Regions from separate parts of the Shewanella glacialimarina genome, predicted to be linked through region 1. Evidence: predicted binding sites of a transcription regulator. Region 1 holds the regulator's gene; each other region holds the start of a gene.
What was found. Region 1 encodes LexA, which represses DNA repair genes until DNA is damaged. Its sites were predicted from a motif close to TACTGTATNNNNATACAGTA; they were not measured.

Region 1 (7,066 bases):
TTAACACAATAAGTGCTAGCACCAATGCAAACACTAATCCGGCGATACTTTGCGGTAAGCTGATGCCAATAGCCTGCAGACTATGATTAACAATCGAGCCACCGCCACTAATATAAGCGTATGTTAGGATGTACAACACAAAAGCAATTGATAAACCATTGACTATTCTACCAAATTTCCCGAGCGTATCACGCGTTAACGTGTCAAAACTGGCCCCTGGCTCAAAATGTAAATTGGCTTCCAGTAATAGTAAACCAGACATCAGCATACAAAACCAAATACCTACTAACATCAGTACAGAATAACTAAACCACATGCCTGCCCCGACCACAGGTAACGAGAACATTCCCGCACCAACGGTCGTACCAGCAATAATCATTGCCCCACCAATAAGAGACTTACTTTTGGGGCTATTTTTAGCCGCATTCATGTGGTTTGCCATTAATTTAAATGCTCCGCGTTTACGCTATCTTGAATGGTTTGTCGTACTGATGGACGTAATAATCCATTCGCGTGATCGCGTATGCGGAACACTTCATCTAATGGCTCACGACTGCATAAATAACCTAGCTCTTTTAGTTTAACGCTCAGGGTATTGTACAATTTTTTATCGTAGAACTCTGGCGCAGTAATACCGTGCAACGCCCCTAACCTTTGGGCCAATAAATGGCTGTCTCGTTCAAGTTCAGCACGCTCTAATTCAGGTTTGATACCTAGCAAATTAAAGATAATGGCATAACGCTGTAATGTTTCACTGACGGTTTCAGCTAATAGCTCTAACTGGGTGATATTCGCTTGGACAACAACACAACGTTTATCACCACTAATTAAATTCTCCTCAACCATTTGATCAAGCACTAAATCAACATAAGCGGGAAGATCAGCAATACCCATAAATAATTCTGCTTTCATCAGCGGGTAAAAGTCCTCAACCACTGCCAGAATTTGTTCACGGTTACACTCTTCATAGCGCACTAAACAACTGGCAATTAATGAAGGAATAATCATGATATGAATAATATTATTACGATAATAACTCAAGGTAATAGCATGGTTAGGGTCAATTGCGACAATGTCCCCGAGAGGGTCTTTTTCTAAGGTAAATTTATTGAGTGATAAGCAATGCTTAACAATGGATGGACCATCACCTTCTGCAACCGATGCATAGTCGGAATAAGGAGCTTGCTTTAACAGTTTTAAATAGAAATTTAGCTGACGCTCAAGCTGATGACGTTCTAACGCATTTTGCTCTGAGGCCAGTAATACTAAACTGGTTAACGTGACTGAACTTGCTGCAGCGGCACCATTTATGTTGGTCATCACTTGATTGGCTAGAAGATTAACTGCTGGCGTAACCCATGATGGTTTCTGGTCAGGATCTTTGGCAATTTCTTCACGCCAATCGGGAGATTGCTGTTTCAAAAAGTTTTGTAAATTGATTGGCTCGCCAAAGTTTACGTAACCCTGGCCAAAATTACCCAGCTTACGAATAGCACCAAATACCTGCCAAAGTGATTCCTTCTCTTTTTTCTTACCACTTAATTCTTTATGGTAAGTAGCCACTTCCATCACATGGTCATAACCAAGATAAACAGGCACTAACGTCACTGGACGTTCAATACCACGCAGTACACTATTAATTGTCATGGCTAACATACCGGTTTTAGGCGCAAGCAATCTGCCAGTACGTGAACGGCCGCCTTCGGTAAAGTATTCAACAGCGTAGCCCTTAGCAAACAGTTGATCTAAATACTCACGAAAAATTGCGGTATACAGTTTGTTGCCATTAAAACTACGGCGAATGAAAAATGCACCACCACGACGGAACATTGGGCCTGCAGGCCAGAAGTTTAAGTTGATACCGGCGGCAATGTGCGGCGGCACCATACCTTGGTAATACAAAATATAAGACAGCAGTAAATAGTCCATGTGACTGCGATGACAAGGCACATATACAATTTCATGACCGTCATGATGCAGTTGACGCACTTGCTCAGCGCCTTTGATGTTAATACCACTGTATAGCTTATTCCATAACCAGGTGAGAAAACGCTCGGCAATTCGTACTAAACTGTCTGAATAGTCGGCCGCGATTTCGTCCAGATACTCAATCGCAGTTTCACGCGCTTTTTCTTTGGAAATCTTCTTATTTGTCGCTTCTTCTTCAATGGCCTTATTGATCGATTCAGACTTTAATAACGAAGCAAACAGAGCTTGACGGTTAGGCAGTTGTGGTCCAGTCATTACTTTACGTTGACGGCGAAAATGTACCCGAGCCACCCGAATTAACTTATGAGCAATCGCCTCATCAGTACCATGTTCATCGGCTAAATAGCGTAATGACATTGCGTTAGAGAACTGCACAAAACTATGGCGACCTAGAAATAGAATCATTAACCATTTACGTAACCAGGTTGGATTCTCACGTTCAAGCACAGCAGCTTTCATCGTGTCATCTTCTTTGCCTGGAGTACGGCCCCAGTAAAGACTTACTGGCACAAGTTGAATATCTAATTCAGGCTGCTGACGGTGGAGCGCTAATAAACTGGTAAAACAGTTTAAAAACTTCTCACCACCCTCACGCTTACCAATAATAGGCTTTCGCCCCTCTAAACAAACAACTCGTGGCACTTTCATACCATCAAGTTGTAATGGCGCATAAGGACTTGGTAAGCCTAAACCTTGGGTCATTTCGCTTAATGCTGCAGTGTCACTTATCGACTCTGTCTTCATGACATAAACAATGGGCTTGTCTGGATCGAAGTTTAGATCTGCAAATGGGTCATGTGGCACAACTATCGTTTGCACCATCAGCTTTTGCACCCTACGCAGCAGTCTAAGCATGATTGAATCTGGTTTTGACATAATAATATTCGCAATAAAGCCCTTTTAATATGGGCACATAGGATACCAGAAACTGGTTACCTTTCACTATATGCTGTACACATCAAGCAAAGCTTTTAAATTCAATAACAAATAAATTAAAGCATGCAATTGATACATATAATAAAAAAACTATTTAAGATAATAAAATTAAAAAATAATTGGTGAATACTTGCGCAAACCAAAACACTGTATATAATGACAGTTACTGTATAGAAAGACAGGAAACAACATGAGACCCTTAACACCACGCCAAGCTGAAATTTTAGAGCTTATTAAAAACAATATCTCTGAAACTGGTATGCCGCCTACTCGTGCAGAAATCGCCACACGCCTAGGTTTCAAAAGCGCAAATGCTGCAGAAGAGCATTTAAAAGCCTTGGCTAAGAAAGGGTTTATTGAAATCATGCCCGGCACATCCCGTGGAATACGATTAACCCAAGAAGATGAACCCGAAGAAACAGGTTTACCTTTAATTGGACAAGTCGCCGCAGGTGAACCTATTTTAGCGCAAGAGCATGTTGAACAATATTATCAAGTTGACCCCAATATGTTTAAACCCGCCGCAAACTTCTTATTAAGAGTGCGTGGTGACAGCATGAAAAACATCGGTATTCTAGAGGGTGATTTACTCGCCGTACATAAAATACAGCAAGCCAGAAATGGCCAGGTAGTTGTTGCTCGTGTTGAAGATGACGTGACAGTGAAACGTTTTGAGAAAAAAGGCAATGTCGTATATTTGCACGCTGAAAATGAAGCGTATGCACCTATAGAAGTAGACTTAAGTTACCAAAGCCTGACTATTGAAGGGCTTGCAGTTGGTGTAATTCGTAATGGAGAATGGTTATGAACAAACTAATGGGTACATCCCCGCGTCATCCTGGTTTATGGGTAGATATACCAACTGCAGATATTAATTTAGCGCAGCCTATCACCACACTCCAAACCGAAACCAATGGTAAAGTGGAACTCGGTCAATATGCTAGCCAGTTGGCACTACTAAGCCAGCAAGGTCGATGGATTGTGCTAATTAACCCCGCCAATATCAATTACAAACAGATGTTAGCTAGTGCCGGGGTAAGAATGGACCGCGTATTGTTAGTACATGCAAAGGATGAAATTGAAACACTTTGGGCGATGGAAAAAGCATTAACCAGTGGCACATCCAGTGCGGTAATTTCATGGACTCAACCATTAGATGCACGCGATAGCCGCCGATTAGAGTTAGTGGCCAAAAGTGCCCGCGCATTAGGTGTAGTAATTGAGGATGTAAGCACTCACTTAGGCACTAATTTGGCAACCAAAGCAATTATTTCAAATCAAAATAATGCTGTTAAAACAATTAATTTCACTTCATTTCATTAGTACTAAACGCCGTGTTTACTGAGCCCTGTCTATGTACAGGGCTTTTTTATGCAAACTTTCAGCTAATTAGCTATAAAAGTGATCTTGATCAATGTTTAATCTACAAGTAATGTGTTTAACAGGGTTGAAACATTTTTAACCTAATTGAAACGCTACAGTCTAGATTTTATCTGACAGATAAAAGCGTCAAATCAGAATTGATAGGTTCAGTTGTAGGTATCAGCGTGGTGCACATAAATATAAATCCGTAAGCCTTACACGCTTACAACCACCAAGGTACTTTGAGGTCATCAAGCTTTTTTGGGAACCGAAGAGTTTACATAGAGCAGAGACTTACTGTGTGACTCTTCTTTGTAGTTGCTATTCGCAATTGGCAGAGGAGAAGTCTTGTGAAGCAATGGTTGTATTGTGTAATGGCGGTGTTAATGGCACCTCCACTTGGGGCAAACGAAATGCCCCTCAACATGACAAAGGGTGTAACGAATATCAGTGGCCAGGTTTATGACCTCCATATGATCATTCTTTATATTTGCTGTGCTATTGGTGTTGTGGTGTTTGGGATCATGATTTATTCAATGATCTATCATCGTAAATCCAAAGGCGCGGTCGCGGCAAATTTTCATGAAAGTACCAAAGTAGAAATTGCTTGGACCGTGATCCCATTCGTTATTTTAATTGGTATGGCCATTCCAGCCACTAAAACCCTTATCGCTATGGAAGATCCGTCTGACGCGGACTTAACCATTAAGATCACTGGTTCGCAGTGGAAATGGCATTACAGTTATTTTAATGAAGATGTCGAGTTCTATAGCATTTTATCCACTCCTCGCACCCAAATTGACGGTGATGAAACAAAAAGCGCAACCTACTTATTAGAAGTAGATAAACCTTTGGTACTGCCTCTTAATCGTAAAGTGCGTTTTTTAATGACATCGGATGATGTAATCCACTCTTGGTGGGTTCCGGCATTTGCGGTTAAAAAGGATGCTAACCCAGGCTTTATTAACGAAGCTTGGACACGAATTGATAAAGCAGGAACTTACCGTGGTCAATGTGCTGAATTATGCGGTAAAGACCATGGGTTTATGCCTATTGTCGTTCAAGCTCTGCCTGAAGCGGAATATGATGCGTGGCTTCTAGACCAAAAACAGCTTGCCAATAATGCAGCTGCCGCGGCTCAAGCAGCATTATCAGAAACCCTTTCAAAAGAAGAGTTAATGACCAAAGGCGAACAAATTTACCTCTCTACTTGTGCAGCATGTCACCAACCTAACGGTGCTGGTTTACCTGGTGTATTCCCATCTCTTATTGGCAGCCCACTCATTAAGGGGCCTGTCGATGGTCATATTAATATTGTGCTTAATGGTAAGCCTGGAACAGCAATGCAATCATTTGCAAAACAGTTAACCGCCAAAGATATTGCCGCGGTTGTCACCTATGAGCGTAATGCTTGGGGGAACAACTCCGGTGATGTTATTCAGGCTGTTGATGTAAGCAATGTTGCCAGTGGTACTCATGCCGCAGAACCTAATCCAGCAAATACGAGCACTCAAGCAGTTGCATCTGCCGATGCATCTGAGCAAGTCAATGCTGCAGTTACCAAAGCAGTCGACATTGTCGCCGAGGTGAAAGAAGTAGATTTATCGGAATTAACTTACGAGCAGTTAATGACCGAAGGTCTACAGGTATACACATCCTCTTGTGCAGCTTGTCATCAAGCAACAGGTGCAGGTTTACCTGGTGCGTTCCCATCATTGATTGGTAGTCCCATAATTACTGGCCCTGTTGATGCGCATATCAATATCGTTCACAACGGTAAACCCGGCACTGCGATGCAAGCTTTCGCCAGTTCATTATCACCTCGCCAAATGGCAGCGGTGATCACTTACGAGCGTAATGCATGGGGTAACAACTCAGGCGATACGGTGCAAGCAGCCGATGTTAATAGCCATGGACAGTAGGGGATAATTAATGAGTACATCTACACACGATACTGCAGTCCATGACGACCATCATCATGGTGCCCCTAAGGGCATTATGCGCTGGCTGCTAACCACTAACCATAAAGACATTGGCTCTTTGTATTTATGGTTTAGTTTTATTATGTTTCTAACTGGCGGTGCCATGGCAATGGTGATCCGCGCTGAGTTATTTCAACCTGGCTTACAGCTAGTTGAACCTAACTTTTTCAATCAAATGACCACAGTTCATGGCCTTATCATGGTATTTGGTGCTGTTATGCCAGCCTTTACCGGCTTAGCTAACTGGCTAATACCTATGATGATTGGTGCGCCAGATATGGCATTGCCTCGCATGAACAACTGGAGTTTCTGGATTTTACCCTTCGCCTTTACCATGCTACTTAGCACATTATTTATGGAAGGCGGTGGACCTAACTTTGGTTGGACATTCTACGCACCGTTATCTACCACCTACAGTCCAGATAGCACGGCATTGTTTGTATTCTCGATACACATTATGGGGATTAGCTCGATTATGGGCGCGATCAACGTGATTGTGACCATAGTTAATATGCGTGCACCAGGAATGACATGGATGAAGTTACCTTTATTCGTGTGGACATGGCTTATCACCGCATTCTTGCTGATTGCGGTAATGCCGGTACTGGCTGGTGTGGTCACTATGGTGTTGACCGATAAGTACTTCGGCACCAGCTTCTTTGAAGCCGCCGGTGGTGGTGACCCTGTTATGTTCCAGCATATTTTCTGGTTCTTTGGCCACCCTGAAGTGTACATCATGATTTTACCGTCGTTTGGCATTATCTCGGCCATTGTGCCCGCCTTTAGCCGTAAAAAGC
Region 2 (7,066 bases), 1.8 Mb from region 1:
CACTGTCACAGCATCATTACGCCAGAATACCGTCCTAGGTTGTAGTAATTGCTTAAACTGCTGCTCAATAGATAAATGCAATGCAAATAAATCTCCTTTTGCTTGCCACTCCATTTTTGTAATCTTGCCTATAGGCATTTTTTTGTAATAAATTGGAGCACCTTCACTTAAGCCTGCTCCATCTTGGCTTACAATAGTCAATTTAATTTTTTGTTGTTCAGCAAATAACTGCTGAGCTGTATCAATACTAGTATAAATGGTAAATGAACTACCTGACTTGACGGTTTCCTTAGCATGACTGGGGACTAATGTTACTGCTCCTTCAAGTAATGTTGTTAAATCACGTGTTTCAAATTTAACCCCATCTAAGGATGCGTCTAATTTGATTGCCTGTTCGCTTACAAAAAAACTTCCTTGAGTAATAAGTGATTTAAATTCGGGATAAATTTCAGCCTGATACTTAACCGCACTAAAATCTTCAGTCAATTGGGTCGAAATAATTTTACCTATTGGTAGTTGTTTATACCTGACCTGGGCTCCAATACTCATACCAGTGTGTGAGTCTGAGGTTAAGTTTATTAATAACTTCTGCTGTTTTAGTAGATCTGGGGCCTTAGTTTCAAGCGGATAACTTGAAGGTATTGCTGCAGAGGAGGTGCCAGGTAAAATATTAATCACATTGCCTGTCACTAGGCGTGATAGATTCTTCACTCCAGCAAAAGAAATGTCCGCACCGGCGATCCAAAATCGAGAATCCGCTGCTAATAATGAGCGATATTGCAATTCAATTGCAGCCTGTAACGATACTCCTGTGTCAGTTAAAGCAAGTTTTTCAACTTTACCGACAGTAACGCCCCTATAAACCAAGCTCGCATTTTCGCTAATATCCTCGGCATTCAGTAAGTGCAGATTAAACACTAAACCGCCATTGGCATGCTCTTCGTCTTCAAATAAACTAAAAATATCCCCATTCTCAGCTTGAGTGGTTTCACTGCCGGTATTAAAACTAATGCCACCCGCTAGAATTGAAGCAAGACTTTCGGTATTGATTTTGACCCCAGATAATGAGGCATCAATACTGAGGCCAGATGCATTCCAAAAGCGAGAGTCAGAGTGGACTAAATGCGAATATTGCTCCTGAATAAAGGCGCTAATAATAACATTTGAGCTACCTGATAATCGATAACCAACAATACTACCAACGGGTATTTGTCGATAAAAGATAGATGAACCTACATCAATAGAGCCAAGTTTATCGGTATGAAGCTCAATAACCATACCTTCACTACCAGGAGTTATAGCTGGTGCTTCTCGCTGTGCTTCAAAATTAGTGCGTGATTTACCATCTCCAGGTTGAATGGCAATATAATTACCCGAAAATAGTGTTTCAAGCCCTTCAACACCAGTAATACTGGCTTTGGGTTTAACTAACCAAAACTGGGTGTTTTTGTTCAAAAAAGGATCTGCACGATAATCCATAATGACTTTTACATTTACGCCATTAAGATCTTCATCAATGCTGACATCTGTGACTTTACCCACTGCTAACCCTTGATATTTTACTAAGGTTTTACCAATATCAATGCCTGCAGCACTCGGAAAGTGGATATTTATTTCTATACCTGATTCTTTAATACTTTTAATTCCAAGCCAAGCGCCAAGTACTAAAGCAACAATAGGAAGTAACCAGATAGGAGAAAATAGTTTTTTCTTTACAACTTTTGGCGATTCAATTTGCGTCATTATGAGTTTCCAAGCGGTCCCAAAGTAAGCGAGTGTCCAGCACTTTTGCTGCGAGTTGTGTGAGTAATATTACTAATGCAAAGGCAGTTGCAGCAGGGGCGGGTTTTGCATCTAATAGTTGGCCCATATTCACTAATGCCACAGTGAGTGAGATAACAAATAGATCTAACATTGACCAGCGCCCAATCCATTCAATTATGTGAAAACCGATCATCATTTTCCGTTTAGAAATAGGAATATTAAAACTGATGGCACATAAATACAGCCCTAATCCACATATTTTAAGCCAAGGTACGAGAATACTGGCAGTAAAAACTATGATGGCAATCGGGTAAAGACCTAAATGCACAAGATGTGCAATGCCGCTAAATATTGTGTCGTTAGTCACTACACCACGATTGGTTAATAAGGTAATGGGGTAAATGTTCGCGAGGACCAGCAGAATGGTTGCCGTGACCAATAAAGCCCAACTTTGTTGAATACTAGCATAATTTCTGGTATTCAACCGTGAATGACAGCGACTACAATTTTGCTCAGTTATCGGATTAACTTTTTTGCACACCAGACATAAACACACCCCCATTTTCTGCCCCTGAGGCGCTAAAGAGGTTAATTGATTAGCTGATTCAACTTCTGCTTGTGGCAAAGTCGCATGAGTGACTTGATTATTATCAGTCATTCACAAAACTCCACATATGCTCAAGATTATATTCACGCTGTAAAAATAGGATAGATAAGAATAATAAACAAAAGCTTAATGTTCCCATGCCGAAATAAACATCAGAAAAGTCAGATAGTTGAAATGCTGAGACTAAAAAACTAATCACATAAATTTCAAGCATTGTTAATTGAGAAAGCAAGCCATGATTTTTGAGTAGGCTGCGGAACGTTTGCTGCCAAAAAGAAGAGGTTAAATTAAACTTTATAATTAACACTTGAAATAGAATAGATAAGACTAACAACGCAGGCGCGGCAACCGCAGATGCTATGACGGCTAAACCTACAATCCAGTATCCCTGTTCCCATACCGCTACAGCAGATTCAAAAACGGTGGTGGTACGAATACTGCCTAAAAAGTTAATTTCAAGTACAGGTAACAAATTAGCAGGTAAAAATAAAATAAGTGAAGTGATACATAAAGCTAAAAGACCGTTTATAGAGCAATAGGGTGTGTCATACAGTGCTGTATCGCATCGCGGACACAGCGCCCTGACATTAGAAGGCAATGCGCGCTTACGAATAACTAAATCGCATGAGCGACAAAGAATGACTGCTTTAAATAGCTTAGGCTCTGGCATTATGTTTATTATTTAAATTTTCCTTATCATTAAGCTGCTTATATTATACGACATTTAAAAATTTAATGAGCAAAATCGAACAAAATCATAAAACAAGTCAATTATTATGTTAATGACTATTGCGTATTACCCTTTAACTATGTCAATCTTGGCACTGTATATAAAAACAGTGGAGATACGTTCATGGCAGTGATTACTCAATTTGTCGTGGTAAGAGAAGGGGTTGAGAAAATGACTTTCACATCGAAGAAAGAGGCCGATGCTTACGACAAAATGCTCGATATAGTCGATAATTTAGTACCATTTCTAGCAGCTTCTGATGCTAATTTAGATGATAGTACCTGCGAACAACTCGCTTTCTATTTAGCGAATAATAAAGACGAGTTAGCCAATGTGCTTCGTGGTGTTGTTAAAGCGGCTACACCTGCAGAAACAAAGCAAAAGAAAAAGGTCGTTAAACAAGATTAATTTCAAATAATAAAAACTACTGCTAACCTATGGGTTAAATTAGTCAAAGTAATATTTTGGGATCAAGGAATTACAATGAAAGTTGAGTTTTATCGAACGTTAACTCGTCAAGTGGAAGCCTTAATGGCAGGTGAGGACGATATTATTGCTGCAATGGCAAATTTTTCTGCATTAATAAACGACAATCTAGATGATTTAAACTGGGCTGGTTTCTATATTACTAAAGGTGAGCAACTTGTACTTGGCCCGTTTCAAGGTAAAGTAGCTTGTACCAGAATACCTTGGGGTAAAGGCGTTTGTGGTACGGCCGCTGCACTAAATCAGACCCAAAGAGTAGCAGATGTTCATCAGTTTGAAGGACATATTGCATGTGATTCAGCTAGTAATTCAGAAATCGTTGTACCCGTTCGCCAAAATGGTAAGGTCATTGCGGTACTTGATATAGACAGCCCATCACTCCATCGTTTTGACCAAGATGATCAAGATGGGATTGAATTACTGGTAAAACAGTTTGAAACTTGCCTATTTGATTAAATTGCAGGCAAAAAATAGTAAATGATTGTCGCAATCGCTGCTGTGAGCTTTATAATAGCCTGCTTGAGCATTCACATATCTGTGAAAAGCCAAATAGATGCTAGTGTAAATAGCTGAAAATTTGTTAGAGTTTGTTTCAGAGGCTTTAGCAAAACGGCTGTTAATGCTAATTTGTAGGCTAAGTGTCAGTAAACTGAAAAACTTAGCAAAAGATGAACGACTACAGGCTTATTTATATCTGCCGATTTAGTCCCCTTATTTAACGTGGAAGTAAAAATGGAATCAACAGACAAGTTGACCGACACCAACGCAATTTTAGCGTTTTTATATGAAACCTTTCCTGCATGCTTTATTGCAGAGGGCGACACAAAGCCATTAAAAATTGGTTTATTTCAAGATTTGGCTGAACGGTTAGCTGATGATTCTAGGGTTAGTAAAACACAACTTCGTGTTGCTTTACGTCGTTACACTAGCAGCTGGAGATACCTTAAAGGTGTTAAAGTTGGTGTGCAGCGTGTTGATTTAGACGGCAATGAATGTGGCGCCTTAGAGCAAGAGCATATTGATCATGCTCAAGCCACGTTGAAAGAGAGCCAAGATAAAGCCAAAGCTAAACGTCAAGCTCTAGCGCCCAAGCCTGCTGCTAAAAAACCTGCTAAGAAAGCGGTTCCCAAAGCTCGTCCAGAAGCTAAAAAAGAGCGCCCAGTTATAGTGGCTGCGCCGGTTGTTAATCTAGTACCTGCAAAAATGGAAGATTTATCCACCAACCAACGTGTAAACGTGAAATTAGGTGCATCGCCAGTTGCTGGAACGATTACCGACATTAAGAAAGAAGATGTCCATGTTCAGTTAGATTCTGGCTTGAGCATCAAAGTACGTGTAGCCCACATACTATTATAAAATTTAAAGGAGTAACTTGTTGATGCGAAAACTTACATTGGCCGCGTCAATTGCTTGTGCATTCGTCGGATTTTCTGCATGGGCAATTTCACCAACGATTCAAATCAGCGAGTTACCCAAACTAGCCCAAGAGCCTCAACATCAGGCTGCGAGCAAGCGAGTGACAAATTTGTTTACTCGTGCGCATTATCATCGTTTTGACCTTGATGATGCTTTTTCAGAACAGATATACTCACGATTTTTAGAGCAGCTCGATTATCGCCGCAATGTATTGACTCAAGCAGATATTAATAACTTTGACCAATATAAAAGTCAGTTTGATGACATGGTAAAAGCGGGTGATATATCACCTGCATATAAAATGTTTGATTTACTGCAGATTCGTCGTTACGAGCGTTTTGCCTATGCTTTGACTTTGTTACAAGCAGAATTCGATTTTGCTAAAGAAGGTGACGCTTATGAATTCGATCGTAAAGATGCAGCATGGCCAAAAGATGACGCTGAGCTTAATGAGTTATGGCGTCAACGTGTTAAATATGATGCGTTAAATCTCAAGTTAACGGGCAAAAAATGGGATGAGATTGTTGAAATCTTAACCAAGCGATATGACAATGCGATTAAACGTCTAAGTCAAACTAATAGTGAAGATGTATTTCAAACTGTTATGAATGCCTTTGCTAGAACTGTCGAACCACACACCAGTTATTTATCGCCACGCAATGCCGAGCGATTCCAAATGGAGATGAACCTAAGTCTTGAGGGTATTGGTGCTGTTTTACAAATGGACGATGACTACACCGTCATTAAAAGTTTGGTTGCAGGTGGTCCAGCTGCATTAAGTGAAAAGCTGTCACCGGAAGATAAAATCGTTGGTGTTGGCCAAAAAGGTAAAGACATTGTTGATGTTATCGGTTGGCGTTTAGATGATGTTGTTGAGCTTATTAAAGGGCCTAAAGGCAGTGAAGTTGTGCTGCAGATTTTGCCTAAAAAAGGTGGCGCCAATGCTAAACCTTTTGATGTGACCATTATTCGAGACAAAATTCGTTTAGAAGATCGTGCAGCCAATTCTAAAGTAATTGAGCCTAGCGCAGGTGAGTTTGCTCATCGTAAAGTCGGCGTTATTCAAATTCCTGGCTTTTATATGAACCTATCTGAAGATGTAGCTAAAGAATTGGCGAAGTTGAAAGAAGCTGAAGTCGAAGGTGTGGTTATTGACTTACGTGGTAATGGCGGTGGTGCCCTCACTGAAGCCACATTACTCACTGGATTGTTTATCGATGCAGGACCTGTTGTGCAAATTCGTGATGCCAATGGTCGAGTAAACCAAAATAGCGATAATGATGGTAGAAGTACTTATGACGGCCCACTCTCAGTGATGGTTGACCGCTACAGTGCATCAGCATCAGAAATTTTCGCTGCAGCTTTACAAGACTACGAACGTGCACTGATTGTAGGTGAATCAACATTTGGTAAGGGAACGGTTCAGCAGCATAAAAGCCTAGGTCGTATTTATGATATGTATGACAAGCCTATTGGCCATGTACAGTACACCATTGCTAAGTTTTATCGTATTAATGGCGGTAGTACCCAACTTAAGGGCGTGACTCCTGACATTTTGTTCCCGAGTGCACTAGATGCCGGTGAATATGGTGAGTCAGAAGAGAAAAATGCGCTGCCTTGGGACAAGGTTCCTGTAGCTCAATACGGTGCACTTGGTAGTATATTCCCTGAATTAGTTACTCAACTTGATACTAAGCATAGACAGCGTATAAGTGCTGACGTAGAGTTTGGCTATATCTATGAAGATATTGCAGAATTCAAAAAGCATCATAATGATAAAACAATATCTTTAGTGGAAAGTACACGAATAAAATCACGTGAAGACGATGAAAAACGTGCATTAGATCGTACTAATAAACGTCGTGTCAGCGACGGGCTACAGGTGGTTAAGTCTTTAGATGATATTGAAGACGACAAAGATGCTAAAGTCCCAGATCCATTCTTAGATGAAACAGCCTTAATTATGCTGGATATGGTAGACGCGAAAAAGTTAGCTAAAGCACCAACTCTCTAGCTAAAAAAATATATTAAAAACGCGCATTTGCGCGTTTTTTGTTATAAAA
Region 3 (7,066 bases), 2.0 Mb from region 1:
AAAATATGGTATTAATTTAATTGCCATCGATGCTAGCAACAAAGGCTTTTTGTATCTGCAATTTGCCGAAATCAGTTTTGAAATGTTGCGCGAGTTAATGCCCCTTATCCGTAAGGTAGAAAGTGTGCACGATGTGCGTACCGTATCTTTCATGCCTTCAGAGCAAGAGCATTACGCCTTAAAAACCTTATTAAAAACCCTACCAGATTCGGTATTTTCCCTTGATGCTAAGGGACGTATTCGTATTGTCAACGAGTCGGCTTTATTGACCCTAAATATGGCCGAACATGAAGTTGTAGCTGAGTCTTTGAACCATTGGGTGCAGGGATTTAACTTTGTACGTTGGTTAAGCGAGTCTCAAGTACCTGCCGTTGCATCGCGAGTTACCATTAATGCCAGTGAATACTTAGCCGAAATGCTGCCCATTTATTTACCTGACGATAATGACAAAACCATTCTTGCTGGCGCCGTAGTATCACTTAAATCGCCAGCCCGGGTAGGCAAGCAGTTTAACGCATTACAGAATCAAACCACGGGTTTTGATAATGTGCTTGCGGTCAGTGACAAAATGAAAGATGTGCTTAAGCAAGCTAAGCGAATGGCGCAATTAGATGCACCGTTACTTATCACGGGCGAAACCGGTACAGGTAAAGAGTTAATGGCGCGAGCCAGTCATGACGCCAGTATGCGCCGTGAGCATCCATTTATAGCCATTAACTGCGCCGCATTACCTGATAGTGTTGCAGAAGAAGAATTATTTGGTTTTGTCAGCAATGGTCACATAGTCAAGCGTGGTTTTTTTGCTGAAGCAAAAGGTGGCACGATATTTTTAGATGAAATTGCCGAAATGTCTAAAGCGGCTCAGGTTAAGTTACTGCGATTATTACAAGATGGTGCGTTTAGGCGCATGGGGGGGACGAAGAAGTACGTGCGGATGTGCGAATTATTTGTTCTACTCAAAAAAATCTCGCCGAGCTATGCCAATCTGGTGAGTTTAGAGAAGATCTTTATTATCGCATTCATGTGCTGAGTTATCATATGCCATCATTACGTGAGCGTAAGGTTGATGTCATTCCGTTAACTGAAATGTTTTTAGAGCATTACAGTCATCAATTATCCAGCCCGCTGCGCAGAATATCAGCCTCGTGCCGTGATTATTTATTTACCTATGCATGGCCAGGTAACGTGCGTCAGTTGAAAAATGCTATTTTCCGTGCAGTGTCTATGTGGGATGGTTCGGCTGAATTAACGGTTGAGCAACTTAAATTGCCATCATATGCCGAAGGTTTTGGCTACTTTGATGAAGAGTTTGAAGGCACATTAGATGAAGCGATGAAAGAATATGAGGCGAATTTATTACGTCGTTTATATCCTGCTTATCCAAGTACCCGTCAATTAGCTAAAAAGCTTGGCGTATCACATACAGCTATTGCGAATAAATTACGTGATTACAGTATTTCAAAGAAACGATAGCCAGTCAGTGAAAAATACACTGTAACGTTTTTATGCCACCGTTTTGTTGGCTATTTAGCCAATGTATAGCCTGAAAATCATCATTTTCAGGCTATGTTTATAACTGTATATAAATATTTACAAAATTAGGGTTGATACTAGGATATGTGATTCAGCTCACAAGCTGTTTATTGCACGGTTTATCGGTTATTTCTATCATCAATCAAGCTGTAATTGTCTGATTGGCTCGCATTCTTATACGGCCGACAGACTTTTCGAATATTAGGAGCAATAATGAAACTTGCAAGTTATAACAACGGTCGTCGTGATGGCCAACTTATGTTAGTAAGCAAAGATTTAACTAAAGCTGTCGCGGTACCTGCTATTGCTCACACTATGCAGCAACTACTTGACGCGTGGGATTTATTAAACCCGCAATTACAAGAATTATATGAAGCGTTGAATGCTGGCCAAATGGACAATGCGATTGCATTTGACGAAAGCAAATGTTTATCACCATTACCACGCGCTTATCAGTGGGCTGATGGCAGTGCTTACGTGAATCATGTTGAGTTAGTGCGTAAAGCACGCGGCGCTGAAATGCCAGAAACATTCTGGACAGATCCATTAGTCTACCAAGGTGGTTCAGACAGCTTTATCGCTCCTAAAGCCGATATCGAAATGGCCAGTGAAGAGTATGGTATCGATTTCGAGTCAGAAGTTGCTATCATCACTGATGATGTTGCCATGGGTGTAAGCAGTGAAAACGCCGCTAAGCATATTAAATTATTGATGTTAGTTAACGACGTATCTTTACGTAACCTTATTCCTGGTGAGCTAGCTAAAGGCTTTGGCTTCTTCCAGTCTAAACCGTCAAGTGCTTTTTCTCCTGTGGCCATTACTCCTGATGAATTAGGTGATAAATGGCAAGACAGCAAGGTTCATTTGCCATTAGTGACGCATTTAAACAGTGAATTATTTGGTCGCCCAAATGCTGGCGTGGACATGACATTTGATTTTAGTCAGCTAGTGTCTCATGTTGCGAAAACACGTCCTTTGGGAGCAGGTGCTATTATCGGTTCAGGTACTATTTCTAATTATGACCGTAGTGCCGGTTCAAGCTGTTTAGCTGAAAAACGTATGCTTGAAATTATTGCCGATGGCAAAGCAAGCACGCCGTTTATGCGTTTTGGTGACACTGTTCGTATCGAGATGTTTGACGATAACAATGTCAGCATTTTTGGTTCAATTGACCAAAAAGTTGTTGAGTACAAAGGTTAATTCATTATCAATTAAGATGATATTTAGGCAATAACAGACCATGTTATTGCCTTTTTTATAGGGAAAATAAGATGAAATTGTATGGATATTGGCGTTCTAGTGCCGCATACCGAGTTCGCATAGCACTTAATCTTAAGCAATTAAGCGCAGAACATATTTCAGTGCATTTAGTTAATAATGGTGGTGAGCAACATTCAGAGGCATTTCATCAACTCAATCCCCAACACTTAGTACCTGCGTTAGTTGATAGCAACGAACAAGGCGAGTTTAGCCTGACCCAGTCTTTGGCGATTATTGAATACCTTGACGAAAAATACCCACAAATTAATTTACTACCGACTAATTTAGAAGATAAGGCGGTGGTGCGCGCTATGTCGCAAGCTATTGCCTGTGAAATCCATCCACTCGACAACCTGCGGGTATTACAATATCTAGTCAAAGAAATGGGCGTAGATGAAACCCAGAAAATGACCTGGTATCATCATTGGGTTCATGTTGGTTTTAGCGCATTAGAAGCACAACTTGAACGTTTTTCTGGCCAATTTTGTTTTGGCGACAAGGTCACTCTGGCTGACATTTGTCTGGTGCCACAGGTTTATAATGCCGAGCGCTTTAAGGTGCCTATGGATGCTTACCCAAACATTGTGCGTGTATGGCAGAACTGCAATCAACTTGATGCCTTTATTCAAGCTGCGCCAGAACAACAAGCTGACGCGAGTTAATGCCTAATGCCTTCGCCACACAGTATTGTAAAACTAGCCGTTGATAATCCCAGTCTAGAACACTCAGTACCGTTATCTGAGCTAGCTAAATTAAATCAGTGGTTTGAGCAAGATGCAATGCGAATGCAGGCTTTAACTGTTTGTGCGCAAGTGTTTGCCAAACTCAATATAGCCGACTGGGCTATTGCCGCTGGTTTTGTACGTGACTTTGTTTGGGATAAACTGCACGGTTGTTCAATCAGTGAGTTAAGCGAGTTAAATGATATCGATGTCATTTACTATTGCGAAAAAAACATCACCCAAGCTCAAGACAAGCACATTCAGCAAATACTGTTAAGCTTGATGCCGCTAAATTGGTCGGTTAAAAATCAAGCCAGAATGCATATTCGTAATCAAGACCCACAATATCATTCATGTCTCGATGCAATGGGGTATTGGCCTGAAAAACAAACTGCGATAGCGGTTAAGCTGAATGGGGTTAAAGTGAACCCGCAGCATGCCAGTTATAGCGTTAATGTGAAAACTGGCTCTTGCATTAGCGCCAACACATTGGAATTTATCCATGCCTTTGAATTAGCATGTTTATTTAATTTTAGTCTGAGCCATAACCCAAAGCGCTCATCAAGTATATTTGAACAGCGTGTCATCCAGAAAAAGTGGCTTGAACGCTATCCAAAATTAATACTGCAGCCAACGGCTAAAACCAACGGCTAAAACATAGAACATCACGCCATAAGTACTCAGAAATAGCATTGAGCCATTTACATATCTCAAGTAATGGCGTGTATCTTTAATGGCTGATAACTTGCTAAACACGGATCAATCCGCTATTTTACTGTTAATATATACAGTGTTTTGAGTGTTGAATGATTTTATACATTGCAGAAAAACCCAGTCTAGGCCGAGCCATTGCTGATGTATTGCCTAAACCGCATAAAAAAGGTGAGGGCTTTATTACCGCAGCCAACGGCGATTGTGTGTCCTGGTGTATTGGTCATTTGCTCGAGCAAGCTGAACCTGATGCCTATGATGCAGCGTTTAAATCATGGAAACTCGAGCATTTACCGATTATTCCGCAAACCTGGCAATTAAAACCCAAACCTAAAACTCGCAGCCAATTAACCGTGTTACGTAAATTGGTTAAGCAAGCATCGTCGATAATCAATGCTGGCGATCCCGACCGCGAGGGTCAGCTTTTAGTCGATGAAGTGATTTCTTACCTGGGCGTAAAGGGTGACAAGCTTATTCAAGTTCAGCGACTATTAATTAGCGACTTAAACCCGCAAGCGGTTAAAAGGGCATTAGGGCAATTGCGCAGTAATCGAGACTTTATTCCATTATCCACCTCAGCATTAGCCCGCAGCCGTGCAGATTGGTTATATGGCATGAACATGACACGAGCTTATACCATTCAAGGTAAAAAGGTCGGTTATCAAGGTGTGTTGTCAGTGGGCAGGGTGCAAACCCCCTTACTTGGGTTAGTGGTGCGCCGTGATGATGAGATTGCCGATTTTAAGCCCAAGTCTTTTTATGAGGTGGTGGCACATTTAGTTACCGATCAACAACAAACCTTTAGTGCTAAATGGCAACCTAGCGAAGCTTGCCAGCCTTATATGGATGAAGACGGCCGGGTATTAGCCAAAGGCTTGGCCGAAAATGTGGTTAAGCGTATTCATGGTCAACCCGCAGAAGTCACCAAACTTGAGGCGAAAGATAAACGCCAAAACCCGCCATTACCTTACAGTTTATCGGCACTGCAAATCGATGCAGCAAAGCGCTTTGGGCTATCGGCAAAAGAGGTGTTAGATACCTGTCAAAGCTTGTACGAGCGGCATAAATTGATTACTTATCCACGTTCAGACAGCCGCTATTTACCCAAAGATCAACATAGCTTGGCTCCTAAAGTATTGGATGCGGTACTTAATGGTGCGGCCGGATTAGTTGACGGTTGCGACGTGCCTAATGCCAAGCTTAAATCTAAGGCGTGGGACGACAGTAAAGTCGATGCTCACCATGCCATAGTGCCTACAGAGAAAGTGGCTAATTTATCATCGTTATCCAGTAATGAGGCCAAGTTATATCAGCATATTGCGCGCCAATATCTAGCCCAGTTTTACCCAGCTTATATTTATGCAGAAACCACAGTTGAAGTCACTATTGCTGGTGGTCTGTTTGCCACTAAAGCACGTCAAGACAAAAACTTAGGTTGGAAGCAACTGTTTAAACGGGTAGCTACAGCAAGTCATACCCATACTCATTCAAACAACAGTGAAGACGATAACGACGATGCGGTGCAGTCGTTGCCACCATTGGTTAAAGGGCAAATACTGCAATGTGAGCGCGGCGAGTTATTAGAAAAAATGACTCAGGCACCAAAGCATTTTACCGACGCCACCTTATTAGGTGCTATGACCGGAATTAGTCGTTATGTCACCAATAGCGACATTAAGAAAATCCTCAAGGAAACCGATGGTCTTGGCACCGAAGCGACTCGCGCTGGGATTATTGAATTGTTATTTAAGCGTGGTTACTTAGTTCGCCAGGGTAAGTCGATATTGGCTACGCCTGTGGGAACGGGCTTAATCCGCAGTTTACCAGAATCAGCAACTACTCCAGATATGACCGCATTATGGGAAAATAGCTTGGATGCCATAAGTCAAAAACGGCTTAAGTACGATGCGTTTATGCAGCCATTATTGAGTCAATTAGAAGGTTTAATCAGCCAAGCATCTAGTCAATTACCATCAGCGTTGCAAGGCGTTGCTAGCCCTCATAAGGGCGCGAAAAGGCCCTTTAAGAAAAAAGCTATTGCAAGTACTAGATCAAGCTTCAAATCAACCACTACACCAAGGACTAAAGCACAAACTAAGCGCTAAATTACTCACAGGATTGAATTTCCCTCAAGATAAATGGCTCAAGCTCACTACAGAGTTTACCCATTTAATGGGTTGGATATGGTGGATGGAAATCACTTTTTCTGAATGAAATCAGTTAATTTAGCCAATCAGCTTACATAAATTCATGTCATATTGCCTTTCAGGCAGTGATCTCATCTTGCTTGAGTGTCCGCGAAAGTGGACTATCTTATTGTTTTATAATGATGGATCTGATTTATTGGTCCTATACATTGGGTAATTATAAACTTTCAACTTAAATGCCTACGTATAAAGCGTAAAAGGTTTAAAATAATCAGGCTTATCTTCACCAAGCTCCTACACGTTTAGGTCTTCCATAAATGTAAAAATATCATCATTGTCATTAAGTTTTAAATACACATTTAATTCATTATCTTTCGCATACGATTGAACGCTTAGCAAAACAGAATTAAACTCATTTTCGTGTAATTTATTACTACAATTTACATTATTTTTCAGTGTGGCTGGTTGCAAGATTCTGTATATAAAGAATTTTGTATAAAAAGTGCTGTAAAGATAATGCTTTGATGTGCGCTTGGTGCTTTCCCCTGCGTTAGTTGATTGATGCACTAACGCTGGGGCTTCTGTAATGTATTAGTTAAGGGGGGTTAGTTAAGCTGCTTAGCTTCAATGATGGCGGTAAGCTCTGTGGGCCAGAGGGGGACTTGCTGAGCCAGTTGGTCTTTACCCGCTTGT

Region 2: a site for LexA is predicted at 3,194-3,213, ahead of FJ709_RS10650 (YebG family protein). Genes of this name have one in related genera too.
Region 3: a site for LexA is predicted at 4,289-4,308, ahead of FJ709_RS07780 (DNA topoisomerase III). Genes of this name have one in related genera too.

The regions. Positions count from the first base shown of each region.
Region 1 covers NZ_CP041216.1:4,213,127-4,220,192, forward strand. The annotation lists gene mtr (tryptophan permease) at 1-442, opposite strand, end outside; gene plsB (glycerol-3-phosphate 1-O-acyltransferase PlsB) at 442-2,865, opposite strand; gene lexA (transcriptional repressor LexA) at 3,116-3,733, shown strand; gene FJ709_RS18435 (cell division inhibitor SulA) at 3,730-4,248, shown strand; gene coxB (cytochrome c oxidase subunit II) at 4,638-6,209, shown strand; gene ctaD (cytochrome c oxidase subunit I) at 6,220-7,066, shown strand, end outside.
Region 2 covers NZ_CP041216.1:2,455,615-2,462,680, reverse strand. The annotation lists gene FJ709_RS10665 (PqiB family protein) at 1-1,743, opposite strand, end outside; gene FJ709_RS10660 (paraquat-inducible protein A) at 1,730-2,326, opposite strand; gene FJ709_RS10655 (paraquat-inducible protein A) at 2,415-3,041, opposite strand; gene FJ709_RS10650 (YebG family protein) at 3,225-3,509, shown strand; gene FJ709_RS10645 (GAF domain-containing protein) at 3,585-4,043, shown strand; gene proQ (RNA chaperone ProQ) at 4,320-4,943, shown strand; gene prc (carboxy terminal-processing peptidase) at 4,966-7,017, shown strand.
Region 3 covers NZ_CP041216.1:1,800,551-1,807,616, forward strand. The annotation lists partial or broken gene tyrR (transcriptional regulator TyrR) at 1-1,473, shown strand, start outside; gene FJ709_RS07765 (fumarylacetoacetate hydrolase family protein) at 1,747-2,733, shown strand; gene maiA (maleylacetoacetate isomerase) at 2,805-3,455, shown strand; gene FJ709_RS07775 (nucleotidyltransferase family protein) at 3,462-4,169, shown strand; gene FJ709_RS07780 (DNA topoisomerase III) at 4,322-6,331, shown strand; gene FJ709_RS07785 (hypothetical protein) at 6,979-7,066, opposite strand, start outside.